DNA from 4 places in the Streptomyces sp. V1I1 genome. Region 3 is predicted to be linked to each of the others. Evidence: riboswitches for the same ligand, from Rfam matches in the RefSeq annotation. Region 3 holds a riboswitch; each other region holds the start of a gene.
The links. Region 3 has a riboswitch for cobalamin ahead of QFZ67_RS12875 (ribonucleoside-diphosphate reductase subunit alpha). Riboswitches for the same ligand answer to the same signal wherever they lie in the genome.
Positions count from the first base shown of each region.

Region 1: linked by a shared signal. The riboswitch ahead of QFZ67_RS08315 (CbtB-domain containing protein) and the one ahead of QFZ67_RS12875 (ribonucleoside-diphosphate reductase subunit alpha) in region 3 are both predicted to bind cobalamin.
Region 2: linked by a shared signal. The riboswitch ahead of metE (5-methyltetrahydropteroyltriglutamate--homocysteine S-methyltransferase) and the one ahead of QFZ67_RS12875 (ribonucleoside-diphosphate reductase subunit alpha) in region 3 are both predicted to bind cobalamin.
Region 4: linked by a shared signal. The riboswitch ahead of QFZ67_RS30490 (cobalamin biosynthesis protein) and the one ahead of QFZ67_RS12875 (ribonucleoside-diphosphate reductase subunit alpha) in region 3 are both predicted to bind cobalamin.

Region 1 is NZ_JAUSZH010000001.1:1,704,547-1,711,890, forward strand. It holds gene QFZ67_RS08305 (SpoIIE family protein phosphatase/ATP-binding protein) at 1-1,505, shown strand, start outside; gene QFZ67_RS08310 (histidine phosphatase family protein) at 1,515-2,093, opposite strand; adenosylcobalamin (AdoCbl) riboswitch at 2,204-2,351, shown strand; gene QFZ67_RS08315 (CbtB-domain containing protein) at 2,355-2,570, shown strand; gene QFZ67_RS08320 (CbtA family protein) at 2,599-3,366, shown strand; gene QFZ67_RS08325 (ABC transporter substrate-binding protein) at 3,515-4,393, opposite strand; gene QFZ67_RS08330 (sensor histidine kinase KdpD) at 4,554-5,675, opposite strand; gene QFZ67_RS08335 (response regulator transcription factor) at 5,681-6,472, opposite strand; gene QFZ67_RS08340 (VOC family protein) at 6,628-7,023, shown strand; gene QFZ67_RS08345 (DUF6597 domain-containing transcriptional factor) at 6,963-7,344, opposite strand, start outside.
Region 2 is NZ_JAUSZH010000001.1:7,596,818-7,604,161, forward strand. It holds gene QFZ67_RS35600 (type 1 glutamine amidotransferase domain-containing protein) at 1-84, shown strand, start outside; partial or broken gene QFZ67_RS35605 (hypothetical protein) at 81-290, opposite strand; gene helR (RNA polymerase recycling motor ATPase HelR) at 392-2,539, opposite strand; gene QFZ67_RS35615 (DUF2993 domain-containing protein) at 3,218-4,438, shown strand; cobalamin riboswitch at 4,525-4,755, shown strand; gene metE (5-methyltetrahydropteroyltriglutamate--homocysteine S-methyltransferase) at 4,907-7,222, shown strand; gene meaB (methylmalonyl Co-A mutase-associated GTPase MeaB) at 7,323-7,344, opposite strand, start outside.
Region 3 is NZ_JAUSZH010000001.1:2,757,230-2,764,573, reverse strand. It holds gene QFZ67_RS12880 (ribonucleotide-diphosphate reductase subunit beta) at 52-1,008, opposite strand; gene QFZ67_RS12875 (ribonucleoside-diphosphate reductase subunit alpha) at 1,131-3,503, opposite strand; cobalamin riboswitch at 3,645-3,812, opposite strand; gene QFZ67_RS12870 (GNAT family N-acetyltransferase) at 3,823-4,323, opposite strand; gene QFZ67_RS12865 (hypothetical protein) at 4,343-5,011, opposite strand; gene mctP (monocarboxylate uptake permease MctP) at 5,113-6,738, opposite strand; gene QFZ67_RS12855 (DUF3311 domain-containing protein) at 6,735-7,007, opposite strand; gene QFZ67_RS12850 (YbdD/YjiX family protein) at 7,141-7,344, opposite strand; gene QFZ67_RS12845 (carbon starvation CstA family protein) at 7,313-7,344, opposite strand, start outside.
Region 4 is NZ_JAUSZH010000001.1:6,515,627-6,522,970, forward strand. It holds gene cobN (cobaltochelatase subunit CobN) at 1-846, opposite strand, end outside; gene QFZ67_RS30485 (cobyric acid synthase) at 843-2,408, opposite strand; gene QFZ67_RS30490 (cobalamin biosynthesis protein) at 2,405-3,370, opposite strand; cobalamin riboswitch at 3,476-3,619, opposite strand; gene QFZ67_RS30495 (hypothetical protein) at 3,743-3,967, opposite strand; gene QFZ67_RS30500 (inorganic phosphate transporter) at 3,980-5,233, opposite strand; gene QFZ67_RS30505 (class II aldolase/adducin family protein) at 5,506-6,168, shown strand; gene QFZ67_RS30510 (alpha/beta hydrolase) at 6,227-7,344, shown strand, end outside.

The DNA of each region.
Region 1 (7,344 bases), 1.1 Mb from region 3:
ACATGCGGCGTATGGCCTTCAGGGGACGGCGGGACGACACCGCGCTCTACCCGCTGGGCAAGCTGATCCGCTTTGTGCCGTCCACGCCGCTGGGTTTCGGCATCCGCAGGGGCGAGGCGGTCATGGAGGCCGATCTGACCGCGTACGCCGGATGGCAGGAGCAGGATCCGGTGCGGGCCAGGAAGCTCGTCGAGCACGGAATCCACTCGATGATCGCGGTGCCGTTGCGCGCCCGCGGCGTGATTCTGGGCGTGGCGATGTTCTGGCGCTCCGAGAAGCCCGAACCGTTCGAGGAGGAGGACCTGTCCCTCGCGGAGGAGCTGGTCGCGAGGGCCGCGGTCAGCATCGACAACGCCCGCCGTTACACCCGCGAGCACACCATGGCGGTGACCCTCCAGCGCAGTCTGCTGCCGCGCGGCCTGCCCGAGCAGAACGCCATCGACGTCGCCTACCGCTACCGGCCCGCGCAGGCCGGGCTCGGCGGGCTCGGCGGTGTCGGCGGGGACTGGTTCGACATCATCCCGCTGCCTGGCGCCCGGGTGGCGCTCGTGGTGGGCGACGTCGTGGGCCACGGCCTGCACGCCGCGGCGACCATGGGCCGGCTGCGGACCGCGGTCCACAATTTCTCCAGCCTTGATCTGCCGCCCGACGAGCTCCTGTGGCACCTCGACGAGCTGGTCGCCCGCATCGACCAGGACGAGACCGCGGACGGCACGGAGGGGGTCACCGGAGCCACCTGCATCTACGTGATCTACAACCCGGTGTCCGGACACTGCACGATGTCACGGGCCGGCCATCTCCAGCCCGTCATCGTCCACCCGGACGGCACCGCGGTCTTCGCCGATGTGCCCGGCGGCCCGCCGCTCGGGCTCGGCGGACTGCCCTTCGAGACCCTGGACCTTCAGCTGCCCGAGGACAGCCGCCTGGTCCTGTACACGGACGGGCTCGTGGAGGACCGCGACCGCGACATCGACGACGGCCTGGCGCTGCTGCGCCAGACGCTGGCGGAGCACGCGGACCGGAGCCCGGAGGAAACCTGCGAGGCGGTGCTGAAGGAGCTGCTGCCGGAACGCCCGCGCGACGACATCGCGCTGCTCGTCGGCCGTACGCGCGTCCTGGACTCCAGCCGGGTGACCGACTGGGAGGTGCCGTCCGACCCGTCGGCCGTGGGCGAGGTGCGGTCCGCCGTCTCCCGCAAGCTGGCCGAGTGGGGTCTGGAGGAGGAGGCCTTCACGACGGAGCTGATCCTCAGCGAGCTGGTCACCAACGCGATCCGGTATGCCACGGGCCCGATCCGCGTACGGCTGATCCGTGACCGCTCCCTGATCTGCGAGGTCTCGGACCACAGCAGCACGTCCCCGCACCTGCGCCAGGCGGCGACCACCGACGAGGGCGGCCGGGGGCTGTTCCTGGTCGCCCAGTTCGCGGAACGCTGGGGCACGCGGTACACCTCGGACGGCAAGGTCATCTGGACGGAACAGCCACTGCCGGCCGAGGGGCAGTGAGCGTGGGTGTCAGCCGGCCTCCGGGCCCAGCGGGCGTCCGCACCTCATGTTCCAGCGGCCCCCGCGCCCGGTGAGTTCCGTCAGGGTCAGAGGCGCGACGTCCAAGCGCCAGAACGCCTCAGGTGGCAGGGACAGAGCCTGCACGATCGCCGCCCGCGTCACCGCCGGGTCGACGACCGCGAGGACACGGCCCGCGTCGGGCGGGAGCGACTCCAGCCACGCGCCCACCCGCGTGCACAGCGACCGCAGCGACTCGCCGCCGTGCGGTGCGCACGACGGGTCACTGAGCCACGCCGACACCGACTCCGGCTCGCCGGCGCTCACTTCGTCCAGTCGTCGCCCACGCCAGCGGCCCAAGTCCCAGTCGCCGAGGGCCTCGGCGGGCTCCGCCCGCAGGCCCAACTCGGCGGCTGTCTCCCGGCAGCGCGCGGACGGGCCGCTCAAGAGCCGGTCGGCGCGAGGCAGCGCACCCGCGGCGGCGCGGGCGCGGCGTGCTCCCGACGCGTCCAGCGGCGCGTCGCCGTCGAAGCGGGCCTCCCGCAGCGCCGTGTTCGTCGCAGGTGAGACCAACATCACCCGTACCGTCATCCCGTGCGCTCCCCTCCCCTTCGCGGCCAAGGAACAAGCACATCATGGGCGTTCGGGCGCCCGTTCACGCGCCCCTGCGCCGTAGCGGTGCAGGCCCGCAAGCGGTACGGTCTCGTGGACATTGACGACGGTGTGACGGAAGCCCGGTGAGAATCCGGCACGGTCGCGCCACTGTGTACCCGTTCCCCGCGGGAAGTCAGACCCAGCACCTTCGTCTCAGGCACCACGATCGGGACGCGTGTTCCCCCAGGAGGTTCTGCCATGGCACAGTCTGTTGCGCCCGCCACCGCCGCACCGGCCATCACCCCCATCTCGCTCACGGCCATCGCCCCCTGGGCGCTCTTCTTCGGCGTTCTGATGCTGGTTCTGCTCTACTTCGTCGGCGCGGAGCAGGGCGCCACCTCGCTCATCTCCGGCGAGAACGTCCACGAGTGGGTCCACGACGGACGCCATCTGCTCGGATTCCCCTGCCACTAGAACTTCTTCAGAGCTCAGGGGAAACACCATGAACTCCATATCTGTCAGAGGCCTGCTCGGCCGCGGCATGCTCGCGGGCCTGGTCGCCGGCGTCTTCGCTCTCGTCGTCGCGTATCTGCTCGGTGAGTCCCCTGTGGACGCCGCCATCGCGTTCGAGGAGAGCCACAGCCATGAGCACGGCGGCGGCGAGGAACTCGTCAGCCGCGCCATGCAGTCCACGGGCGGTCTCGCCACGGGCGTACTGGTCTTCGCCGTCGCGATCGGCGGCATCGCCGCCCTCGCGTTCGCTGTCGCGCTGGGCCGCATCGGCCGGTTCGGACCGCGCGCCACAGCCTTGCTGGTCGCTCTCGGCGCGCTGCTGAGCGTGTACGTCGTGCCGTTCCTCAAGTACCCGCCGAACCCACCGGCCGTCGGTGACCCCGACACGATCGGCCAACGAACAACGCTGTACTTCCTGATGATCCTGCTCAGCGTCCTGCTCTCGGTCGCCGCGGTGATCCTCGGCAAGCGTCTGGCTCCCCGTCTTGGCAACTGGAACGCGACCGTCGCCGCCGCGGCCGCGTTCGTCGTCGCCGTCGGTCTCGCCTTCGCCTTCCTGCCCTCGTTCAACGAGGTGCCGAAGGGCTTCCCGGCAACCGTGGTCTGGGAGTTCCGGCTGGCCACGCTCGCCATCCAGGTCACGGTCTGGACCGTCTTCGGACTGGTCTTCGGTCACCTCGCCGAACGGCTCCTCACCCCGGAGGCTGCCGCGCAGGAGGGGAAGGTCGCATCGCGGGCGACAGCCGCCGCGAACTGACCGAGCTGGGCCTCCGCCCCGGACCCCGCGCCTCAATCTCCCGCCAGACTTCGTCTGGCGGGAGATTGAGGACACGGCCGAAGGCCGTACTGGGGGTCCCCCCACGCCCGCAGGGCGTAGGGGACGGGTCTGCGGGCGCAGCCCCCGGTTATCCCGCAGACGCCTCCACCGCGTCCGCCACAGCGTCGAAGAAGCGTGCGTGCGCGAGGTGGCTGCACGGAATCTCGGGGTTCCACGGCACCAGCCGCGCCCGTCCCGCCACAGGCCGCCACGCCTCGATCGCGCTGAGCCGGTCGACCGGCAGAGCATTGGCGCGTACGTCGCTCAGCACGATGTCCGGCCGCAGCGACACGGCCGCGGTCCAGTCGACGGTGGACCAGCTGGCGCCCGGTCCGCACTCGGGCTCCACGAGGCCGATACCGCAGTCGGCCAGCGCCCGCAGGTCCGCCCAGGCTCGGGGCCTGGCGAGGTGGACACTGTCCCGGGTGGCGGGCGACAGCGCCAGTACGCGTAACCCGGCGGCCCGGGCCGCGAGGGTACGTAACCGGCCTTCCGCACGGGCGAGTTCCACCGCACCCGAGCTGTCGGCGTCCGCTCCGAGCGACCGGGCGAGCGCCGTGAACCGGTCGCGCACGTCACCGAGTGAGCGGCCCTGCCCCACGTCGAAAACCACCACCGGGACCCGTTCCTCGATGTACTTCGCCGTGTCCGGATCCAGGCCGTACACCTGATCGGTGCCGTAGGCGACGGCGACCACCAGGTCGGGGTCCGCCCGCAGGACCGCGTCCGCGTCCACGCGTGATCCCGACCCGAGATAGGCGATGTCCCCTACGGGCAGGGGGCCGGCCTTGGCCGGGTCTGCGGTGTCGCCGTCGTGGTTGGAACCGAAGATGCCCACCGGGCGAATGCCGTGGTCGAAGAGTGTCGCCCCGGCCTGGATGTAGGCGACCGGCCTCGACGGTGTGGTTGCCGCTGCCGCCAGGCGGCCGCGGTCGTCCAGGAATTCCCAGTCCTTCTTACGCGCCATACCGTCCCCACCCCTGCCTATTGCCGGTTACAGATCGCGACGCCTCCCCCGAGGGCATCGACGTTTGACTGCCCGGCGGGCTCGGCGGTCACTCATGCGGACCGTCGCCGTTTCAACCGCCTCTTGCTTCAACGACCCTGTGGCTCAACGACCCTGTGGCTCAACGGCCTTGGGCCGCAGCCGCGGGCAGCGACACCTCGAAGCGGCAGCCGCCCGTCACATTGCGTACGTCGGCGTGGCCCGCGTGCGCCTCGACGATGCCGCGGACGATGGCGAGGCCGAGACCCGCGCCGGCCGGGGGCGTACGGGCCTGCGTGCCGCGCCAGCCCGTGTCGAAGACGCGGGGCAGGTCCTCCTCCGGGATGCCGCCGCAGCCGTCGGTGACGGACAGCACCACCCACTCCTCGCGGCGCTCGGCGGCGACGGCGACCGTGCCGTCGGCCGGGGTCCGGCGAATCGCGTTGACCAGGAGGTTCGCCAGGACGCGGGTCATCTCCTTGCCGTCCACCTCGACCGGGAACGGCTCGACACGGTCCCCGACGAGGCGTACGCCGTACTCGCGGGCGAGCGGGTCCGCCCCGGCGAGCGCCTCGCCGACCAGGTCGTACACCGACATCGGGGTGGGTGTGAGGGCCAGCGTGCCCGCGTGGATGCGGGAGAGCTCGAAGAGGTCGCCGACCATGGAGTTGAGGCGGTCGACCTCGGTGCGGATCTGGCGGAAGTAGCGCTCTGGATCCTGGACGACGCCGTCCTCCAGGGCCTCGGACATCGCGCGCAGCCCGGCCAGTGGAGTGCGCAGATCGTGCGAGATCCAGGCGACGAGCTCGCGGCGGGAGGTCTCCAGGGCGCGTTCGCGCTCGCGGGAGGCGGCGAGCCGGTCGCTGGTGGCGGCGAGTTCGCGGCTGAGTGCGGCCAGTTCGGCGGTGGACGCCCCGTCGGGGGCGGCGAAGGAGCCGCCGTCGCCGAACGAGCGTGCTGCCAGGGTGAGTTCACGGCTGCGGGCGACGACCCAGCGGCCGAGCAGCAGCGCGGTGGCGAGCGAGACGACCGCCGCCATCGCGACGACCGTGGTGACGACGGTGAGGTCGTGCGCGGACAGGAACATGGCCTGGGCGACCGCGAGCGTACCGGCGAGCATGGCGGTGACCGCGACGGCGGCGACGACGGTGAGGGAGACGGCGACGGACCGGTGGCGCAGCAGACGCAGGGTCAGCGCGCCGAGGAGGCCGACGGCCGCGGCCCCGAGGAAGGCGAAGAGCGCGATGAGGAGCATGTCCCGCACGGTGATCAGGCCTCTTCTCGTGGTGCGTGGCCGTTTGGAACGTGGCCGTGCGGTGCGTGGCCGTGCGGTGCGTGGCCGTGCGATGTGCCGTCGCCCGGGGAGGCGTCCTCCGGCACGTCGAAGCGGTAGCCCACGCCCCACACCGTCTGGATCAGCCGCGGCCTGGCCGGATCGTCCTCGATCTTGCCGCGCAGCCGCCGCACATGAACCGTGACGGTGGACAGATCGCCGAACTCCCAGCCCCACACGTCCTGCATCAGCCGCTCCCGCCCGATCGCCTCCCCCGGGTGCCGCATCAGATGCGCGAGCAGGTCGAACTCCCGCAGGGTCAGGCCCAGTTCACGCCCGTCCTTGGTGGCCCGCCGCGCCGCCGGGTCCAGCACGATGCCCGCGGCCGCCAGTTCGGGCCCCGCCCGCCGCTCCCCCGCCGCTCCGCCCCGGCGCAGTACGGACTCGACCCGGAGCACCAGCTCGCGCGGGCTGAACGGCTTGGTGACATAGTCGTCCGCGCCTACTTCGAGCCCCAGGATCCGGTCGTCCTCGTCGCCGCGCGCGGTCAGCATGATCACCGGCACGGCGGCGGGCGCGCCGGCCCGGAGCCTGCGGCACACCTCCAGGCCGTCCATGCCCGGCAGCATCAGATCGAGGACGACCAGATCGGGCAGCCGGGCGGCGGCGAGCCGGAGCGCCTGGGGCCCGTCGGCGGCCCGGTCCACGGTGAAGCCCGCGCGCTCCAGATAGCCGGTGACGACCTCGGCGACGGTCGGATCGTCGTCGACGACCAGAATGTTGTGCATACCGCCAGTGTCCTCGTACGGAGCACGGTCCACGGCACGCGTCGCCTTACGAAACCATGACGCCCGAAGAGTCGCCCGAAGAACTGGGTCCTGCGAAACCGCAGACGTCCGATTCGTTCAAGACCGCAGGTCCGGGCCCTGCCTACGGTGAGGTCATGACTCCACGACTCGATGCGATCGGCCTCGTCGTCGCCGACATGGCCGCCTCGCTCGCCTTCTACCGCCGGCTCGGCCTGGACATCCCCGCCGAAGCCGACTCCGCGCCCCACGCCGAGGCGACGCTGCCGAGCGGGCTGCGCGTGCTGTGGGACACCGAGGAGACCGTCCGCTCCTTCGACCCCGGGTGGACCCGGCCCACCGCCGGCGGCGAGCGTCTCGGTCTCGCCTTTCTCTGTGGCAGCCCCGCCGAGGTGGACTCGGTGTACGCCGAGCTGATCGAGGCCGGCTACCACGGGCACCGGAGGCCCTGGGACGCCTTCTGGGGACAGCGTTACGCGCTCGTCCTGGACCCCGACGGCTGTGCCGTCTCGCTGTTCGCCAGCGCGGAATAAGCCCCCAGGGTGATTCCGGCCAGATCGCGCATCTCGCGGGCGAGGTGCGCCTGGTCGGCGCAGCCCGCGGCGAGTGCCGCTTCGGCGTACGGCACACCTTCCCGTACGAGCGTCAGTGCACGCTGCAACCGCAGCACCCGGGCCAGCGTTTTGGCCCCGTAGCCAAAGGCGTCCAGGGAGCGGCGGTGCAGCTGGCGCGCGCCGAGGCCGATGGCGTCCGCCGCGCCCGCGACCGTGCCGCCCGCCATCAGGCGGCGCACCACCTCGCCCAGCAGCGGATCGGGCGGGCCGGCCGCGGCCGCACGGCGCAGCGCCACGTCC
Region 2 (7,344 bases), 4.8 Mb from region 3:
GTCGTGGACCGCAATCTGGTCACCGGCCAGAACCCCGCTTCGTCCGCCCCGCTCGCCGCCGAGATCCTCAAGGTCCTGGGCTAGGTCGTGTTGTAGAAGTCGCTGAGCCGTCTGGTTGGTTGGCCGAGATTGTCGCGACCCGCCATCCAGATGGTCAGCCCCTTGGCGATGCGACGATACTCGTCTCTGTGACGACCTCGTGCTCGCGGCGGGTGGGTATCCCGCAGGACGATCTCGTAACCGACCGTGTCCAGGACAGCAACAGAGGCGAACCAGGCCGGATCGTCCTCGGCGCCCGACTCGGCCCGGCGCGGACCGCGAAGCACAGGCAGACTCCTTCGGTGGCGGTCCTCATGATCGGCGGGCGGCGATCACATTGTCTTGGCCGACGTCAGGAGCTCGTGAGGATGACGAGTTGCTGGGTCGCTCGGGTCATCGCGACATAGCGGTCGACCGCTCCTTCGATGCCCTTGCCGAACGCCTCTGGGTCGATGAGGACGACCAGGTCGAACTCGAGCCCCTTCGACAGCTCCGGGGTCAGCGAGCGGACGCGGGACGTCGCCCGGAACGTGGGATCGCCGATGACGCAGGCGATCCCGTCGGCATGCGCAACGAGCCAGGTGTCGAGGATCGAGTCCAGATCCGAAACAGATCCGTGTACGACGGGGACGTCGCTGCTGCGGATGGAGGTCGGCACATTGGCGTCCGGGAGCACGGCCCGGATGACCGGCTCGGCTTCCGCCATGACCTCTTCCGGCGTCCGGTAGTTGATGCTCAGGGAGGCCACGTTGATCCGGTCGAGCCCGATCCGCTCGAGCCGTTCCTGCCACGACTCTGTGAACCCGTGCCTGGCCTGGGCGCGGTCCCCGACGATGGTGAAGCTCCGGGACGGGCAGCGGAGCAGCAGCATCTGCCACTCTGCGTCGGTCAGTTCCTGAGCCTCGTCCACGACGATGTGCGCGAACGGGCCGTCGAGAGGTTCCGGGTCGGTGCCGGGCAGTGCGGTCTCGTCGATCAGGCTGTCCTGCAGGTCCTGTCCGCGCAGCATCGTCACCGCACCTTCACCGTCGTCATCGGCCGCGAGCACGTTGTCGATGACGCCGGCCATGCGCTCGCGTTCGGCGGCGACAGAGGCGTCGTGCCGACGCCTGCGCAGTGACGCCTCCGGGTCGCCGAGCCGCTGCCGTGCGGCGTCCAGGAGCGGCAGGTCGGACACCGTCCAGGCCTGGACATCCGCGCGTTGCAGCTTCCGAACGTCGTCGGGGCTGAGCCAGGGAGCGCACATCCGCAGGTAGGCGGGTACCGACCACAGGTCTCCGACGAGGTCAGCCGCTTCGAGCAGCGGCCACGCGCGGTTGAGTGTCGTGACCAGCTCTTTGTCCTGCAGCAGCGACTTCCGGAACAGGTCGGGCGAGACGTCGCCGTCGTGCTTGTCCATCAGGATCGTGACCAGCTCCTCCCAGATCTGGTCGCGCGCCTCGTTGTGCGGAGTACTTGGTCCTGGTGTTTCGAACGCCTCGGCCCAATCGTCGGCGCTCAGCCAGATGTCGGACCAGGAGGTCGTGACCGTCATCCCCTCGGTGGGAGGCGATTCGTAGAACCTGACGGCAGTCTCGATCGCCGTCACCATGTTCGCGGACGACTTCAGGAGGGCCACGTCCGGGTCGGTCTCGATCGCTGCTCCGGCTCCCTCGGCGACGAGGTCCCGAAGGGTGCAGGTCTGCACGCCCTCCTCTCCGAGGCTGGGGAGGACGTCGGCGACGTAGGCCAGGTAGGGCTGGTGCGGACCGACGAACAGCACGCCTCCCCGACGGTGACCGAGGCGAGGGTCGGAGTACAGGAGGTAGGCGGAGCGGTGCAGAGCGACGACGGTCTTCCCCGTACCCGGACCGCCGTCGACGACGAGAGCGCCGCGGGATCCCGCCCGGATGATGGCGTCCTGGTCGGCCTGGATGGTGGCGAGCACGTCTCTCATCCGGGCCGACCGGTTGCTGCCCAGGCTGGCGATGAAGGCAGACTGGTCGTCGAGCGCGGCGTGCCGTTCAAGCCCGTCAGCGGTGAACACTTCGTCCCAGTAGTCGCTGATCCGGCCGCGGATCCAGCGATACCTGCGGCGGCTTGCCAGGCCCATCGGGTTGGCGTGGGTCGCCGCGAAGAACGGCTCAGCCGCGGGGGAGCGCCAGTCGAGCAGCAGCCGACGACCCGCGCTGTCGGTGAGGCCAAGTCGTCCGATGTACATGGGCTCGGGGTTGTCCGCGCCGACGATGTGTCCGAGGCACAGGTCCAAACCGAAGCGACGCAAGGCGCGCAGACGACCGGTCAGCCGGTGAATCTCCATGTCCCGCTCCATGGCCTCCCGGCCAATGCCGCCGGGCGCCTTGCGCTCGGCATCGAGGCGGTCGGACAGTTCGGCGATCGCCTGCTCGAGGCTCTCCGCGATGGCCGCGAAGTGCTGCTCGTCGTCGGCGACCAGCATCGGGTCTGCTTTGAGGGAGAGGTGGTCGGGAAGGTCGAACGCGCTGGTGGTCAGGGGATTCATGCCATCAGCTCCGATCCGAGGTCGCGCCCGCGAAGTCCGGCGGCGCGCACACCCGCACCTCGGCGCCGAGTGCCCGCAACCGCAGCGCGAATCCCACCACCGGCTCGACGTCACCGCACGACCCATAAACCGACAACAACAAATGCACTTCGTGAATCTCCCATTTCCGCAGGTTCTGGCCCTCGGCCAGCGATTCTGCGGCACGACCCGGGTCTTGCCGCAAGCCCCCCGGTGCGCTATAAGTTGAGAGTGGCAAGGGGTGGGTACTCTCCTTTGCCTATTTCGCCCGCTGTGGACGGACAAGCCCTTCGCGAGGCGGCGACGCGCCACGTACGGCGGTTTCGTCGGCCCAGGAGGATCTCCCATGGGCCTACATGCAGCCGCGGAACGAGAAGTTCGCACCCTCTTCAGCAAGGCCGGCTCGGACATCGTCGAGAGCGCCGCCATGAAACGTGCCCGAGCGGCAGGTGTTGTCCGTCGGAACATCGCCGTCGGCGCTGCGGCTGTCCCAGGCCGACCTGGACCACATTGAGTCGTCCTGGACCAGCACTTTGTGAAACACGCCCCAGGCGCTGCGCGGGCCCGGCAGGCGGCGGATCGCCGAAATTTTGGCTCAAACCATCACGTACGCACGGTAGGACTTGCGTTCGAGGGTGGCTCGCATGGTGGGATGAGCCGATGCGACCCCCCACACGCATATCAGCGCATTCACGAAATCCGTACGAAGAACTCGCTCAACTGGCAGACCCGGAACCCGATTACGCCAACTACGTCCCGCGGGACCCGCTGGAGCTCGGGCTCACCTCGGACCTCGACGACGAGGACGACTGGTCACCGCCCAACCACCGCGGGCAGAGCCGTCTCGCGGCTCTGCCCGCGGTGGTGAAGCTGACCGTCGCGGCGCTCCTGTGCACCGTCTGTCTGCTGCTCGCCGACCGGCTCGCGGAGGCGTACGCGCAGATCAAGGCGGCGGACAAGCTCCAGCAGTCGCTCTCACTCGCCACCAGGCCCGACGTGGACATCCACGGCTTCCCCTTCCTCACCCAGCTCATCGACGAGCGGATCGACCAGGTCGACGTCACGGTGCCGGATGTCTCAGCCGACCGTGTCTCGCTCGCCGAAGTGCGGGCCACCGCCAAGGACGTACGCATCGTCGGCGACGCCCCGACCTCCATCAAGGGCGCCGTCATCGGCAACCTCGACGGCGAGGTGCTGCTCTCCTTCGACGACCTCAACCGCGAACTGGGCGCCTCACAGCTCCGGTTCACCGGCAGCGGCGCCGACGGGGTGCGCGTGAACGGCGAACTCGCCATCGCCGGACAGGAACTGCGCGTACGTGCCCGTGCGCACATCCGGCGCGACAACAGCCGGGCCCTCACCACCACCCTCGACAACATGCAGCTCGACATTCCCGGTGTCGCCACCTATCGGCCCGGCAAGGACGCAGACCATTCGGGACTGCGGCTGCACCGCGAGACGGCCGAGCGGATCAGCCGCGAAGCAGCCCGCGCGAAGGCACTGCTGGCGGTGCCCGCCATCGTGGACCGGCTCGGAGTGCCCAAGGAGCAGGTGCGCCGGGCGCTGCGGAGCGAGGAGGAACTCCACCGGCTCACCGGAGCGCCGAAGTTCGCCGAACGTCTGATGAAGGTCAACCTCGTCGATGTGGTGATCGCGCATCCACAACTGCTGGAGAAAGCGGGCATCGACCCCGCGCTGGTCAAGGGACTGCTCGCGGTCAGGCCGCCGGAGCTCTCGGAGCGGCTCTCCCTCTCCTTCGAGCTGCCCGACTCGCTCAGTGAGCTGCGGCTGCGGGACATCACCGTGGAGCGCGACGGCATCAAGGCGCGCGTGGCCGGATCCGGCCTGCGCGTCGGGGACGCCGCGCGAACGGGCAAGTGAACGGGACCGAGGAAGTGAGCAGGACCGGAAGCTGACACCCACGCCCCCGCCGGGGGCGGGGGTGTTCCCCGCGAGGGGCAGCGCCTAGGCTGGGTCTCGCAGTTGGTTCGCCCTGCCCTCCAGGCAGGCGCGTCGCAAGAGGGAATCCGGTGGAAATCCGGAACTGCCCCGCAGCGGTAAGTGGGAACGACCGCCGTCATACGCACTGGATCCGGAACCGGATCCGGGAAGCGACGGCCAGTAGGTGCCTTCGTACGACACGTACGAGGAAGGCGTGCCCACAAGTCCGAAGACCTGCCACTGCCCGTGCGCGACCGACGTGCGCGGAGATCTCGGTGACCTCGTGGGCGGGTCGGCGGTACGGGCAGCACAGGCACAAGCGTGCCGGTCGCTGCTCCGGTTGCCGTTCCTTCGCGTTCCACGATCCGCTCCGGGGTCGTCTGACGAGTACTCGCGAAGGAGAGTTCCGTGACCAGCACATCCTCAGCCGCCGGAGCCAGGGCCACTGTCTACGGCTATCCGCGCCAGGGCCCCGACCGGGAACTGAAGAAGGCCATCGAGGGCTACTGGAAGGGCCGTGTCGGAGCCGACGCCCTCCGGGAGACAGCCGCTCAACTGCGCCGCGGCAACTGGCAGCAGCTCGCCGACGCCGGCATCCATGAAGTGCCCACCGGCGACTTCTCGTACTACGACCATGTCCTGGACACCAGCGTCATGGTCGGCGCCATTCCCGCGCGCCACCGTGCGGCCGTCGAGGCCGACACGCTCGACGGCTACTTCGCCATGGCCCGCGGGACCCAGGACGTCGCGCCTCTGGAAATGACCAAGTGGTTCGACACCAACTACCACTACCTCGTGCCCGAACTCGGCCCCGACACCGCCTTCACCGCCGACTCCGCCAAGCAGGTCGCCGAGCTGAAGGAGGCGCTCGCGCTCGGTCTCACCGCCCGTCCGGTGCTCGTCGGACCCATCACCTATCTGCTGCTCGCCAAGCCCGCGCCGGGCGTCCTCGCAGACTTCGAACCGCTCACCCTCCTCGATCGGCTGCTTCCGGTGTACGCCGAAGTGCTCTTCGACCTGCGGGCCGCGGGCGCGCAGTGGGTGCAGCTCGACGAGCCGGCCCTGGTCCAGGACCAGCCACGGTCCGTGCTGAATGCCGCGGCCCGCGCCTACCGGGAGCTGGGCAGGCTCACCGACCGGCCCCAACTCCTGGTCGCCTCCTACTTCGAGCGGCTCGGCGACGCCCTCCCCGTGCTGGCCATGGCGCCGATCGACGGACTCGCCCTCGACTTCACCGGGCCTGCCGCCGCCAACCTCGGCGACCTCGCTGCAGTGGGCGGCCTGCCCGGCAAGCGGCTCGTCGCCGGAGTCGTCGACGGCCGCAACGTATGGATCAACGACCTCGGGAAGTCGACCGCCACACTCGCCACCCTGCTGGGGTTCGCCGACCGGGTGGATGTGGCGGCGTCCTGCTCCCTGCTGCACGTGCCCCTCGACGCTGCCGCGGAACGGGACGTGGACACGCAGGTCGCGCGCTGGCTGGCCTTCGCTCGCCAGAAGACGGCCGAGGTGGTCACCCTGGCCCGCGGACTGACCGAGGGGGCCGGCAGCATCGCCGCCCAACTCGCCGCCAACCGGGCCGACCTGCACTCCCGCGCCACCTCCGCGCTCACCCACGATCCCGCCGTACGGGCCCGCTGCGCGGCCGTCTCCGAGGCCGACGCCCGGCGCAGCCTCCGGTACACCGAGCGTGCGGTCGCCCAGCGCTCGCGCCTGGGCCTGCCCCTCCTTCCCACGACCACGATCGGTTCGTTCCCGCAGACCAGCGAGTTGCGCACCGCGCGGGCAGACCTGAGGTCCGGACGCATCGACGCCGAGGGGTACGAGAAGCGGATCGAGGCCGAGATCCGCGAGGTCATCTCCTTCCAGGAGAAGACCGGCATCGACGTCCTCGTACACGGCGAGCCCGAACGCAATGACATGGTGCAGTACTTCGCCGAGCAGCTGAGCGGCTACCTCGCCACCAGGCACGGCTGGGTCCAGTCGTACGGCACCCGCTATGTCCGGCCGCCGATCCTGGCCGGCGACATCTCCCGGCCCGACCCGATGACCGTCCGCTGGACCCGGTACGCCCAGTCGCTGACCAGCCGTCCCGTCAAGGGCATGCTCACCGGGCCCGTCACCATGCTCGCCTGGTCCTTCGTCCGCGACGACCAGCCGCTCGCCGACACCGCACGACAGGTCGCCCTCGCGCTGCGCGACGAGGTGATCGACCTGGAGGCCGCGGGCTCCTCGGTCATCCAGGTGGACGAACCGGCGCTGCGCGAGACGCTACCGCTGCGGAGGGCCGGCCACGAGGCCTATCTGGCCTGGGCGACACAGGCGTTCCGCCTCACCACCGGCGGCGTCCGTCCCGATACCCAGATCCATACGCATATGTGCTACGCGGAGTTCGGGGACATCCTCCGGGCCATCGACGACCTCGACGCGGATGTCATCAGCCTGGAGGCCGCCCGCTCCCATATGCAGGTCGCCGACGAACTCGCGAGGACCAGCTATCCGCGCGAGGTCGGCCCCGGCGTCTACGACATCCACTCGCCGCGGGTGCCCAGCACCGAGGAGGCAACCGCACTGCTGCGCAAGGGACTTGACGCGATTCCCGCTGAGCGGCTGTGGGTCAACCCCGACTGCGGTCTGAAGACCCGCGGCTGGCCAGAGGTGCGTACGTCACTGGAGCACTTGGTCGCCGCGGCCCGCGAGGTCCGGTCCGGGCTGCCCCTTTAGAGCCCCGTGGGGGTCCCCCCGGACGAAGTCTGGGGGAGATTGAGGCGCGGGGTCCGGGGCGGAGCCCCCAGTTGCGGGACTCGCGCCCGCCCCGGACCCGCTACCGCCGCTGGAATGCCTCC
Region 3 (7,344 bases):
ACGACCGGGCGGACCCGCGAAAGGCACCCGCCCGGCCGTGTACCAGGAAGATCAGAAGTCGTCGTCGAAGCCGACCGAGCCCTCGACCGCCACCTGATAGGCGGAGGGGCGGCGCTCGAAGAAGTTCGTCAGCTCCTGGACGCCCTGCAGCTCCATGAAGGAGAAGGGATTCTCCGAGCCGTACACCGGGGCGAAGCCCAGCCGGGTCAGCCGCTGGTCGGCGACGCACTGGAGATACTCGCGCATCGACTCGGTGTTCATACCCGGCAGACCGTCGCCGCACAGATCGCGGCCGAACTGCAGCTCCGCCTCGACGGCCTCCTTCAGCATGTCCGTGACCTGCTGCTGGAGCGCGTCGTCGAAGAGCTCAGGCTCCTCCTTGCGGACCGTGTCCACGACCTCGAAGGCGAAGTTCATGTGCATGGTCTCGTCCCGGAACACCCAGTTGGTGCCGGTGGCCAGGCCGTGCAGCAGGCCGCGGGAGCGGAACCAGTACACGTACGCGAACGCGCCGTAGAAGAACAGCCCCTCGATGCAGGCCGCGAAGCAGATCAGGTTCAGCAGGAACCGGCGGCGGTCGGACTTCGACTCCAGCCGGTCGATCTTCTCGACAGAGTCCATCCACTTGAAGCAGAACTGGGCCTTCTCCCGGATCGACGGGATCTCCTCGACCGCGTCGAAGGCGGCCGCGCGGTCCTCCGGGTCGGGGAGGTAGGTGTCCAGCAGCGTCAGATAGAACTGGACGTGCACAGCCTCCTCGAAGAGCTGTCGGCTCAAGTACAGCCGCGCCTCGGGGGAGTTGATGTGCTTGTAAAGGGTGAGCACCAGGTTGTTGGAGACGATCGAGTCGCCCGTCGCGAAGAACGCGACCAGCCGGCCGATCATGTGCTGCTCGCCCGGCGAGAGCTTGGCGAGGTCGGCCACGTCGGAGTGGAGGTCGACCTCCTCGACGGTCCAGGTGTTCTTGATCGCGTCGCGGTAGCGCTCGTAGAAGTCCGGGTAGCGCATGGGGCGGAGAGTCAGCTCGAAGCCGGGGTCGAGCAGGTTTTTGTTGAGCACAGTCTTCTCGGGGACGGCCGTCGGTGCGGAGCGCCGTCCATCGGGGGTGGTGGCCGGGTGACGGGTGGGCATTACTGGCAGGCCTCGCAGGACTCGGGGTTTTCCAGGGAGCAGGCGACGGCGTCGGGGTCGGCCGCCTGCTGTACGGGGATTGGGGTCGCGGACTGAGCCGCGCGGGCGATCCGCGTCGCCGGGCGGGAGCGCAGGTAGTACGTCGTCTTGAGGCCCCGCTTCCACGCGTACGCGTACATCGAGCTGAGTTTCCCGATGGTCGGCGTCTCCAGGAACAGGTTCAGCGACTGCGACTGGTCCAGGAAGGGGGTGCGGGCGGCGGCCATGTCGATCAGGCCGCGCTGCGGGATCTCCCACGCCGTGCGGTACAGCGCGCGGACGTCGGCCGGGATCCAGCTGAAGCCCTGCACCGAGCCGCTTGACTCGCGCAGCGCCTCACGGGTCTGCGCGTCCCACACGCCGAGCTTCTTCAGCTCCTCCACCAGGTAGGCGTTGACCTGGAGGAACTCACCGCTCAGCGTCTCGCGCTTGAAGAGGTTGGAGACCTGCGGCTCGATGCACTCGTACACGCCCGCGATCGAGGCGATGGTCGCCGTCGGCGCGATGGCGAGGAGGAGGGAGTTGCGCATGCCGCTCTCGGCGACGCGGGTACGCAACGCGTCCCAGCGTTCCGGCCAGTTGAGCGCCACGTCGTAGTGGTCGGGGTGCAGCACGCCACGGGCCGCGCGGGTCTGGGACCAGGCGGGCAGCGGACCGTTGCGCTCGGCGAGGTCGCAGGACGCCTCGTACGCGGCGAGCATGATCCGCTCGGCGATCTTCGTGGAGAGCGCCTTCGCCTCGGGCGAGTCGAAGGGGAGGCGGAGCTTGAAGAAGACGTCCTGCAGGCCCATCGCGCCCAGGCCCACCGGACGCCACTTGGCGTTGGAGCGGCCGGCCTGCTCGGTCGGGTAGAAGTTGATGTCGACGACCCGGTCGAGGAAAGTCACAGCGGTACGGACGGTCTCGTCCAGCCGCTCCCAGTCGATGTCTCCCGACGCCAGCACGAACGAACCGAGGTTGACCGAGCCGAGGTTGCAGACGGCCGTCTCCCCGTCGTCCGTCACCTCCAGGATCTCGGTGCACAGGTTCGAGGAGTGGACGACCTTGCCCGGCTCGGCGGTCTGGTTCGCCGTGCGGTTGGAGGCGTCCTTGAAGGTCATCCAGCCGTTGCCGGTCTGGGCGAGCGTACGCATCATCCGGCCGTACAACTCCCGCGCGGGGATGGTCTTGCGCGCGAGTCCCCCGGCCTCCGCCTTGCGGTACGCCGCGTCGAACTCGTCGCCCCACAGGTCGACCAGGTCCGGCACATCGGCGGGTGAGAACAGCGACCACTGGGCGTCGGCCTCGACGCGCCGCATGAACTCGTCCGGGATCCAGTGCGCGAGGTTGAGGTTGTGCGTACGCCGCGCGTCCTCACCGGTGTTGTCGCGCAGCTCCAGGAACTCCTCGATGTCCGCGTGCCAGGTCTCCAGGTAGATCGCGGCGGCGCCCTTGCGCCGGCCGCCCTGGTTCACGGCGGCGACCGAGGCGTCGAGGGTCTTCAGGAACGGCACGATGCCGTTGGAGTGGCCGTTGGTGCCGCGGATCAGTGAACCGCGGGCGCGGATGCGGGAGTACGAGAGGCCGATGCCGCCCGCGTGCTTGGAGAGCCGCGCGACCTGGTGGTAGCGGTCGTAGATCGAGTCGAGCTCGTCCAGCGGGGAGTCCAGCAGATAGCAGGAGGACATCTGCGGGTGGCGGGTGCCGGAGTTGAAGAGCGTCGGCGACGACGGGAGGTAGTCCAGGCGGCTCATCAGCCCGTACAGCGCCGCGACTTCGTCCAGGGCGCGAGCAGAGGTGTCCTCGGCTAGGCCGGAGGCGACGCGCAGCATGAAGTGCTGCGGGGTCTCGATCACCTGACGGGTGATGGGGTGCCGGAGCAGATAGCGGCTGTAGAGGGTGCGCAGCCCGAAGTAGCCGAAACGGTCGTCGGCGTCCTGGTCGATCAGCGCGTCGAGACGGGCGGCGTGCAGCGTGACGAACTCGGCCGTGCGGTCGGCGATCAGGCCCTCGCGGTGCCCCACCGCGACCGACGCGGAGAAGGCCACCGCGCCCTGTCCGGCGGCCTCGTCCGCGATATGACGGGTCAGCAGGCGGGCGGCGAGCCGGGAGTAGGCCGGGTCCTCGGAGATCAGCCCCGCGGCGGCGTCGGTGGCGAGGCTGCGCAACTCGGCCGCGTCCGACCGGGCGTTGCGGCCGCGCAGCGCGGCGGCGGCGACGCGCCCCGGGTCGGTGTCCGGCAGGTGGGCGGTGAGATCGGTCAGGGTCCGCAGAAGCGCGGTCCCTGGGCCGTCGGTCTCCTCGGCAGCGTGCTCTGCGATGCCTGAAGCCGGATCGGCTGGCGCGATGGTCACGTGGTGCTCTCCCTCGCTCGGCTCTGGGCCGACGGGGGAGGGGGCGGGCCGCGGAGGCGTACGTACCCGGAAAGGGCAGCACACCGCACGGCGTCCACCGACCCAACCGCGAGGCCCGGACGTCTCGGCACCCGGTTCGGTCGAGCCGGATGCACCGTCGGCAGGTCTTCGGACTGGTGGGGTGCGACAAAGCACACCACAGCACACCGTTGCGGGACAGTTCCGGATTCGCACCGGATTCCCCTGCGGCGACAGCGAGCATGAGCATACATGTGGGGGCGGGGAGTTGCCGCACCCACCACATGTTGTGTCGGGGCGGCTACAGCTCCAACGCGTAAGTCAGCAGGGTGACCCCGAGAATGGGCCCCCAGTCTCGCTCGGGTGTTCGGATGAAGCCCATCCGCTCGTAGATCCGGTGGGCCGCTAGCATGCTGCGCTGCGTCGACAGCACGAGCCGCCTGCACCCCTCGACGCTCCGGGCGCGCTCGACACACGCCCGCACAAGGGCCTCGCCGACACCGCGCCCACGGGCCTGCTCGGCGACGGCGAGCATCCGGAACTCGGCCTCGTCGGAGCGGGCGACATCGGCCCACGCCCCGCCGCCCGAGACAAAGGTCACGCCACCGAGCAGGCGGCCGCGACCGTCGACGGCGACGAGCACCTCGGCCTCGGTGGCCCGCCGCGCCACATCCCGCAGCACAGGCAGATACGAATCGTCCTCGCCGAAGTCCAGCAGCCCGTCGCCCAGATAGGCCTGGGCGGTGATCTCGCCCAGCTCGGTGCACTCCTCCGGCCGCACTGCCCTGATGGTGATGTCCATGGGCGCAGTGTGGACCGGGTCAGCCGCTCACGCCCACCTCATTGTTGGGGGCGCCGTCGCCGGCCGGGGGCAGGTCGCCGCGCTCGACGGGCGTCTGTCCGCCGATGTCCTCGGCCTGGGGCAGGACCTCGTCCAGTTCGCGGTCGTCGGCGAGATGGGCCGCCTCGGCGGCCTCGCGCAGGACGTCGCGCTCCACCTGAGTGCCGGCGCTGATCTGGATCCGCAGCCCGTTCTCCGTACGGACGTATTCATGGCCGCTGTCCGAGGTGCGGTACCAGCCCTTGCCGTCCTTCGCGCAGGGTGCGCCGGCCGGGCCGGCCGCGCCCGTGGCCGAACCCATCGGGAGTTCGGCGCAGTTCGCCTCGTCCACCTCGCCCCGGTCGACCAAGAGCGTGATCTGCCCGCCGGTCTTCGAGACGTACGTGGCCGAGAAGCCGTCGCCGCCGATGACGCCCACGGACTGCCGCGCCAGCTCGAAGCCGTCGGACCGCGTCACATACACATGCTCGGGCAGGGTCTGAAGCGCTCGGGCGCGTGCCTCGAGCGCGGACCGCTCGGGCACGCGACCGCTGGTGCTCCCCGTACCGTCGCCGCCCCGCGTGCCGCTGTCGCCCGCCATCTCCGTACCGCAGCCGGCAAGGGCGAGGGACAGCAGCACAAGCAGCGACAAACGCGAACCACGTCTCATGCGCACATTCTTTCGGAGGTACGGCGAGGGCCGCCGCGCTTTCCCGTGGGAAGCGCGGCGGCCCTCGACCGGTGAGGCCCGGTGACCGGGTCGGTGCCGGCTCAGTGACCGGCGCCCGCGGTGGCCTTCGGCAGCTCCACCTGCACGCCCGGGTCGCCCGCGTCCGCCGTGTAGTCCGACGGGCTCGTCTCGTCGATGCCCTCCGGCGCCTTCGCCGCCCGCAGTACGAACGTCAGGACCACGGTGACCACCACGTTCAGCACGAACGCCGTCAGGCCGATGTAGCCGATCTCGCCGATGCCCGGGATCTCTGCCGACGAGCCGCCGAAGTGCTTCTGGGTCGGGCTCGCCACTCCGTACGCGGCCGCCGTGCCGTAGATCATGCCGACCGCCCAGCCCGCCAGCAGCGCCCAGCGGTGGAACCAGCGCGTGAACAGGCCGCCCACCAGTGCCGGCAGTGTCTGGAGGATCCAGATGCCGCCAAGAAGCTGGAAGTTGATCGCCACCGTCTTGTCCATCGTCAGGACGAAGACCAGCGCGCCCACCTTCACCAGCAGCGAGACCAGCTTGGAGACCTTCGTCTCCTGCGCGGGCGTCGCGTCCGGCTTGATGAAGTCCTTGTAGATGTTCCGCGTGAACAGATTCGCCGCCGCGATCGACATGATCGCCGCCGGCACAAGCGCGCCGATGCCGATCGCCGCGAAGGCGACACCCGCGAACCAGTCCGGGAACATGGTCTCGAACAGCTGCGGAATGGCCAGTTGCCCGTTCTGCACCTTGATGCCCGCCGCGATCGCCATGAAGCCGAGCAGCGCCAGCAGACCCAGCATCAGCGAATACAGCGGCAGGATCGTGGTGTTGCGGCGGATCACGTCACGGCTGCGCGAAGAGAGCGTCGCCGTGATCGAGTGCGGGTACATGAAGAGCGCGAGCGCCGAGCCCAGCGCCAGCGTGGCGTAGCCCCATTGTCCCATCTCGGCCGGCACCAGTGCGCCACGCGGCTTGTCCGTCACCGGGTTGATCTGCGCGAACGCGTCGCCCGCCTTCGCGAAGATGTCGTCGAAGCCGCCCAGCTTGATCGGGATGTAGATGATCGCCACCGTGATGACGAGGTAGATCAGCGTGTCCTTGACGAAGGCGATCAGCGCCGGAGCCCGCAGCCCGGAGGAGTACGTGTACGCCGCCAGCACGCCGAAGGCGATCAGCAGCGGCAGGTCCTTGATGAACCAGTTGGTGTTCTCGCCGCCGCCGACGCCCATCACGTCGAGCACCGCCTGGATGCCCACCAGTTGCAGCGCGATGTACGGCATCGTCGCCAGGATGCCGGTGACCGCGACCGCCAGCGAAAGGCCCTTCGAGCCGAAGCGCCCGCGGACGAAGTCCGAGGTGGTCACATACCCGTGCTTGTGCGACACCGACCACAGCCGCGGCAGGAAGGTGAAGATCAGCGGGTAGACGAGGATCGTGTACGGGACGGCGAAGAAGCCCGCCGCGCCCGCCGCGTAGATGGCGGCCGGGACGGCCACGAAGGTGTACGCGGTGTACAGGTCGCCGCCGAGCAGGAACCAGGTGACCCAGGTGCCGAACGACCGGCCGCCAAGACCCCATTCGTCGAGGCTGTCGCTCTCGGCCCGGCGCCAGCGCGAGGCCAGGAAGCCCATGACCGTTACGGCCAGGAAGAAGAAGATGAAAACGGCGAGTGCGACGCCGTTCACGCCGTCCTTCACTGCGACGCACCCCCCTTGCGGGCGCGCTGGTCGCGCTGCCACAGCTTGTAAGCGATCATGGTGAGCGCGGTGGAGATCAGCACCCAGAGCATCTGGTACCAGTAGAAGAACGGAATGCCGATGAAGGCCGGCTCGACCTTCGCGTACGAACCGACCCACAGCATCGCCACGAACGGCGCGAAGAGGCAGAGGGCGACGACCACGCGCACCGGCGTGATCAGCGGTTGTTTCTCGTCAGGCACTTCCGTCACTTCTGTCACTTCGGACATACGGCGGCTCCGATTCCTCACGCATCACCTTTGCAACGCGCAGGAAATCTAGGCCAGGGTTTCGCGTAGCGTCACCCCCCGTCCGCATATCGGTACGGCAACGACTTCGGGTTCACCCGCCCTGAACAGCACCTCAGCAGCAGCGGAACCCTGTACCGGGGTCCGACTCCTGACGGTCCGTACGCATACGCTCGAATTCCCGCCGGGACGGCACGGACACGGACGGATCGTGCGAACGCGCATGCGCGACATACCTCTCGTACGCCGACTCGTCCAGCAATTCCCGTACGTACCACCGCACCGCGCTAGCGGCCCGCAGCAGCCCGCTCCGAAGCAT
Region 4 (7,344 bases), 3.8 Mb from region 3:
CCCGTCGAACTCGGGGATCGCCACCTGCATCGCCGCGTCCATCGGGGACAGCGCCGCGTCCGACGCCTCCCAGGCGGCCCGCGACGAGGTCAGGCAGAGCCCCTGGAGGACGGGCACGTTCAGCTCGGCGAGCGCCCCGACGTCCCAGGCCTCGTCGTCCCCGCCGGCGCTCGCGTCACTGGCGCGTGTACCGCCTGCGGCCAGCACGGTGGCGACCAGAGCGTCGGTCTTGCCGAGCAGCTCGTACAGCTGCGGGTCGGCGCCGCGCAGTGAACCGCAGTACACGGGAAGGGCGTTGGCGCCCCGCGCCTCGATCCGGTCGCAGAGGGTATCGACGAAGGCGGTGTTCCCGGAGAGGTGGTGGGCCCGGTAGAAGAGCACGCCGACACTCGGCCGCCCCTCGATGTACGCGCGCGTGCCGTGCACGCCCCACTCGGGCATCTTCTGCGGCTCCGCGAAGCCCTGGCCGGTCAGCAGAACGGTGTCGGAGAGGAACCGGGCCAGCTCCACCAGGTTGCCGGGGCCGCCCTCGACGAGATAGCGCAGCGCCTCGGCGACCACACCGGCGGGCACCGACGACTCGGCCATCAACTCCGCGTCGGGGGCGGCCTCGCCGCCCAGCAGCACGGTCGGGACGCCGGACGCGCGCAGCGCGGCGAGCCCGTCCTCCCAGGCCCGCTTGCCGCCGAGCAGCCGTACGACCGCGACGGACGCGCCCTCGACGAGCGCGGGCAGCTCCTGGGCAACATCGATACGGGTCGGATTGCCGATCCGGTACGGCGCGCCGGAGGCCCGGGCCGCCAGCAGATCCGTGTCGGCGGTGGACAGCAACAGCACGGTGCTCATACGGGCGCTCCAAGTGTTCCGGGTGCTCCGGGTGGAATGAAGGGAAGTCCTGACGGTGCGCCCGACTCGATGAGCCGCAGCAGCGCATCCGTATCCGCGTGTTCCTCGATCAGATCGCCGAGCCGGTCCAGCTGCTCCTCGCGCAGCGCGCCGAAACTGGTGTCCGGGGCGGGCACGAAGCGCCGTCCCGCGGCCGCGGCCACCTCGCGCAGGAAGGCGCGCCGGAAGCCGTCGCTCTCCAGCGACCCGTGCCAGTGCGTGCCCCACACGGAGCCGACCCGGCAGCCGTCCAAGAAGGCTCTGCCCCCGAGTACTTCGGCGACGCCGTGGTGGATCTCGTAACCCTCTACGGCTTCGCCGAGCGCCTCACCGACGGGCCTGGCCAGCGTCTTTTCGACGGCGAACCGGATGCGTACGGGCAGCAGGCCGAGGCCTGGGACATGGCCCGCCCGCGACTCGACCTCGTCGTCGATGTGCTCGCCGAGCAGCTGGAATCCGCCGCAGATGCCCAGTACGGGCCTGCCCTCGGCGGCCCGCCGCTTCAGCGCGTCCGCGAGCCCCCGCTCGCGCAGCCACTCCAGGGCGCGCACAGTCCCACGCGTGCCCGGCACGACCGCCAGGTCGGCGTCGACGAGCTCCTCGGCCCGGTCCACGAACCGCACGACGACGCCCGGTTCGGCGGCCAGCGCGTCCACGTCCGTGAAGTTCGACATCAGCGGTACGGCGCACACGGCGACGCGCAGCACGTCCTCGCCGACAGGAGGCGCTACCACCGACTCCCGTACCGCGCCGCGCAGGGAGACGCTCCCCCAGCCTCCGGCCGGGGGGACCCCCATCCCGTCCTCCTCGTCGATGCCGAGGCCGTGCGCGAAGGGCAGCACTCCGTACGTGTGCCGTCCGGTCAGCCCGTGCAGCATCTCCAGGCCAGGCTCGAGCAGCGACACATCGCCCCGGAACTTATTGACCAAGTACCCCGCGACCAGCGCCTGGTCCTCGGCGCTCAGCAGCGCCGTCGTACCGAAGAAGGAGGCGAAGACGCCACCGCGGTCGATGTCTCCGACGACCAGCACCGGGAGCCGTGCGGCCCGTGCGATGCCCATGTTCACGATGTCCGTACGCCGCAGATTGATCTCGGCCGGACTGCCCGCCCCCTCGCAGATCACGGCTTCATACGTGCCCCGCAGCTCTTCCAGGCACTCCACGACCGTACTCAGCAGGGCTTCCTGCCGCCCGCCGTGGTAGCCGCGGGCACTCAGCTCGCCCACCGGCTTGCCCATCAGTACGACCTGGCTGGAGCGGTCGCTGCCCGGCTTGAGCAGCACCGGGTTCATCAGGGCGCTCGGCTCCACGCGCGCGGCCTGCGCCTGCATGGCCTGCGCCCGCCCGATCTCCGCGCCCTCGCGCGTCACGAACGAATTGAGCGACATGTTCTGCCCCTTGAAGGGCGCGACCTTCACTCCCTGCCGTACGAGCCACCGGCAGATCCCGGCCGTGACGACGCTCTTGCCCGCGTCGGAGGTGGTCCCGGCGACCAGCAGCCCCCCGGCCTTCCGTCTGCTCATCCCCGCCCCTTTCCGGCGTGCCGCACACGCAGCGCGTGCCCCGCCACGCGGCCCGTGGCGCAGGCCGCCAGTGTCAGCCAGCCGACGCGGCGCGACAGCCGCACGGCACGTTCGATGTCGCCGAACTGCACCGGGCGGCCGGTGCCGTTGAGTACGGGACGGTGCTCGACGCGTCCGCCGTACGAGAGGGTTCCGCCCAGCCGTACGCCGAGCGCCCCCGCGAACGCCGCCTCCACCGGGCCCGCGTTCGGACTCGGATGCTTCTTCGCGTCGTCCCGCCACGCCCGTACGGCTCCGCGCGGGTCCTGGCCGGCGAGCACCGCCAGACCCGCGGTGAGGCGGGCGCCCGGCCAGCACGCCACGTCGTCGAGGCGCGCCGAGGCCCAGCCGAACCGCCCGTATCTGGGCGACTTGTGGCCGACCATCGCGTCCAGCGTGTTGACCGCCCGGAAACCCACCAGACCCGGCACACCCGCGAGCGCTCCCCAGACCAGCGCGCCCACCACCGCGTCGGAGGTGTTCTCGGCGACGGATTCCACGACGGCGCGGGCGATCTGCTGCTCGTTCAGGCTCTGCGGGTCTCGCCCGCACAGATGCGGCAGCCGCTCCCGGGCCACCTCCACGTCCCCGGCGGCGAGCGCGCCGCCGACGGCCCGCGCCTCACGGCCCAGCGATGTGCCGCCGACGACGGCCCAGGTGGCGGCGGCGGTCAGCGCGACGGACGAGGCGGAGCGGCCCCGTACCCCGCGGGCGAGGAGCGCGGCGGCAGCCGCGGCGCCCCCGGCGCACACGGCGGTGTGCAGCGCGCCCCAGCCACGGTGGTCGCGCCACAGAACGCGCTCGACGGCGCCCGCGGCCCGTCCGAACGCGGCGACCGGATGCCCCCGGCGAGGGTCGCCGAGCAGCAGGTCGCCGACCAGGCCGGCGGTGGCGCCGTAGGCGAAAGTGCGGTCGGCACGCATGGGTTCAGGCCGACGTTTCGCCTGGAATGGCCCTCGTACCCACAGCAGGAACTGAACCGCAGCCGCGCATGGCGATATGTCCTCACTCAGGGTGTCCGCGCCCTGGTTCGACGTGATCGGCGGTGAGAGTTCCTGGCTTCCGGGGGAGTGCTCCCCCGGTGACAGTGGCGGGACCGCGCCGGATTCGCACCGGCTTCCTCTTCTGTCGCCGTAGATGGCCTCGGCAGTCCACCACGTGCGAGAACGCCCGTCAACTCGCCCTTGACCTGCGGTGGGACAGTGTGCCGAGCCCCACATCTACGGCACGGGAAAAGGCCGGGCCGGGTCACCCGAAGGGGTGCCCGGCCCGACCTTGTGCTGAGTGAGCCGCCGTCAGACGACGATCAGATAGATCCCGTACGCCACGGCCGCCGCGCAGAGCGCGAAGCAGGCGTATGCGCCCGTGCGCGCCAGGACCGCGGAGCCGCCGCGTCCTCCGGCCGCCGACTCCTGCTTGGTCAGGCCCACGACGCCCAGGGTGAACAGGCCCACCAGGGCGACGGTGGCGACGAGGCTCACGCCGAAGACGGAGCCGAGTGCTGCCCAGTCGATTTTCATGCTGATCTGTCCTTACACCGTGGCCGGCTGCGTCGTCGGCTCGGAGTCGGCCGCGTGGGGCTGAGCCGGGATGGTCGTCTTGAGGTCCTGCGCGGGCGTGCCGGCCGGCGGCGGGCTGACGGCCGCGATGGCGGCGGTCACAACACCGGCGGGCTCGGCGTCGCCGTCCACGTCGTTGACATTGGTGTGGTCGACCACCTGGCGGCGGGAGACGAGCCAGATGGCGACGCAGGCGCCGATCAGGAAGGCCGCGACGGCCGCGACACCCCAGTCGCCCTGCTTGGTCACGAACTCCGAGCCCGCGGCGACCAGACCGGCGGCCGGCAGGGTCAGGCCCCAGGCGACGAACATCCGGGTGGCGGTGGACCAGCGGACCACGCCGCCCTTGCGGCCGAGACCCGCGCCCATCACGGCGCCGGAGCAGGAGTGCGTGGTCGACAGCGAGAAGCCGAGGTTGGAGGAGGCGAGGATGACGCTGGCCGCGCTGGTCTGGGCGGCGAAGCCCTGCTGCGGCTGGAGGTCGGTCAGGCCCTTGCCCATGGTGCGGATGATGCGCCAGCCGCCGAGGTAGGTGCCCAGCGCGATCGCGAGACCGGCGGCGAGGATGACCCACATCGGAGGGTTGGAGCCGGGGGAGAGCACGCCGCCGGCGATGAGCGCCAGCGTGATGATGCCCATGGTCTTCTGCGCGTCGTTGGTGCCGTGGGCCAGGGAGACCAGGCCCGCCGAGGTGATCTGGCCGGCGCGGTAGCCCTTCGCGGTGGCCTTCTCGTCGGCGTTCTTGCCGATTCTGTACGTCAGCCGGGAGGCCAGGAACGCCGCGATGCCGGCGACCAGCGGGGCGGCGATCGCGGGGATCAGAACCTTGGTGACGACGGTGCCGCCGTTGACTCCGCCGACGCCGACCGAGGCGATGGTGGCGCCGATCAGTCCGCCCATGAGGGCGTGCGAAGAGCTGGAGGGCAGGCCGATCAGCCAGGTCATCAGGTTCCACAGGATGGCGCCGACGAGCGCCGCGAATATGACCTCTGGTGTGATGCCGTCCTCGGTGACGATGCCGCTGGAGATCGTCTTGGCGACCTCCACGGACAGGAACGCGCCGACGAGGTTGAGCACGGCGGACATGGCCACCGCCGTCTTGGGTTTCAGAGCGCCGGTCGAGATGGTCGTCGCCATCGCGTTGGCGGTGTCGTGGAAACCGTTCGTGAAATCGAACACGAGCGCTGTCACGATCACAATCGCGAGCAGCAAGGTGATGTGTTCCATTTACCCAGGCAATCGTTTGACGTCAGTGGCCCGGCGAACGTAGTTAACCTGAGTGAACGGAAGATGAACTGGGACGGGCGTTGCGGTGTCCTCAAGTGAGGATTCGTGACTCCGCTTGTCGGACGGCTTTGTGCCGGCTCGGTGACAGTAAGGGGGGAGTGCGGTACCGACGCCGCGCGGAAGCGAAAAACGGCCCTTTGCGGCGGTTTGCGTGATCTCCGTCACCCGCCTGCCCCTGCGGCGCCGCGGCCCCGCCTGACAGGATCGCCCGCATGACCGATCAGGTGCGGCAGGACGCGATCGAACGGGCGTGGGAAGACCTCGTGGCCACGGCCCGCAGGACGGCGGCGGAAGGCCTGGTGGTGGGCACATCGGGCAATGTCTCGGCGCGGGTCGGCGGACTCGTCCTGGTCACCCCGAGCGGAGTCCCCTACGACCGGCTCACCCCCGCGGACGCAGTCGCCGTCGATCTCGACGGCAACCAGCTCCTCGGCGAGCTCGCGCCCACCAGCGAGCTGCCGCTCCACCTGGAGGTCTACCGCAACACGAACGCCGGTGCCGTGGTCCACACCCACGCCGTGCACGCGACCGCCGTCTCCACCCTCGTCCCCGAGCTCCCGCCCATCCACTACATGGCCGCGGCCCTCGGCGGCACAGTCCGTGTCGCGCGGTACGCCCTGTACGGAACGGACGAGCTGGCCGCGAACATGCTCCACGCCCTGCGCGAGCGCACCGCCTGCCTCCTGCAGAACCACGGCACCGTCGCCTACGGCGACTCCCTCGACCAGGCATACGACCGCACCGCCCAGCTGGAGTGGATGTGCCGCCTCTGGCTGGCCGCGGCATCGCTGCCCGGACACACGCCCAGCCTGCTCTCCGGCTCCCAGCTGCGCGAGGCCGCGGAGAAGCTCCAGGGGTACGGCCAGCCCGGCTGACACCATCTGCGACCGCCGTCCACTGGCAGCGAGGCGTGCTGATGCCGACACTGGAACGGTGCGCCCGGCTACAGCGACGGCAGCGGCCGTCACCACCCTGATAGGTCTCGGCGCGGCCGCGATCGCGGCCGGCCGCTACGCAAGCGACGCCGTGCTCAAAGCGCGGCCAGGGCAGCCGCTGCCCGGCGAGCCCCGGCCGACCGTGCACGCCACGGCCGACGGTCAGGTGACCCTGACCCGCAGCCTCGCCACACAGCGCCCCGGCACGTACGCACTCCACGGCAAGGACGTCCACGCGGTCGTCGGCCCCGTACTCAACGGGGTGTCGCACCCCGTCGACACCGTAGTACGCCGCCTGGAGCGGGTCAGCCGCGGCAGCCTGGAGCCCGGCAGCCGGGTGCGGCTCACCCCGCAGGTGCACAGCGGCGACCCGTGGAGCGCGCTCGGCCTCGCTCACCGCGATGTCGACATCCCCGGCGAACTCGGCACGCTGCCCGCCTGGTTCGTGCCGGGCCCGCGGGAGACGTGGGTGATCACCGTGCACGGCCTGGGCGCCACCCGGGAACACCCGCTGAACCTCCTGCCGTTCCTGCACGCCCAGCGGTTCCCCGTCCTCGACATCGCCTACCGAGGGGACCAGGGCGCCCCCAGGCCCCCCGACGGGCTCGGGCACCTCGGCGACTCCGAGTGGCGCGACCTGGACGCGGCCATCCGCTTCGCGGTGCGCCACGGCGCCGAGCACATCGTCCTGCACGGCTGGTCCACCGGCGCGTCGATGGCCCTGCACGCCGCCGCCAACTCCGCGCTGCGCGACCGGATCAGCGGGCTCGTCCTGGACTCCCCGGTACTCGACTGGGAGGCCACCCTGCGCAATCTGGCCGCCCACCGGACCCCCGCGGCCCTGCTGCCGCTCGCCGTCAGGGCGGCGCAGGGCAGGACCGGACTGCACGGCGACCGGCTGCTCAACGCCTCGGACCCGAAGTCCCTGCGCGTGCCGACACTCATCTTCCACGGCCCGGACGACACGCTCGCCCCCTGGCAGCGGTCGCGCGAACTGGCCGCCCGCCGCCCCGAACTGATCAGCCTGCACACGGTCCAGCACGCCCCGCACGCCGCCATGTGGAACGCCGACCCGGCACGCTACGAAGAAGCCCTCCGCCGCTTCCTCACCCCGTT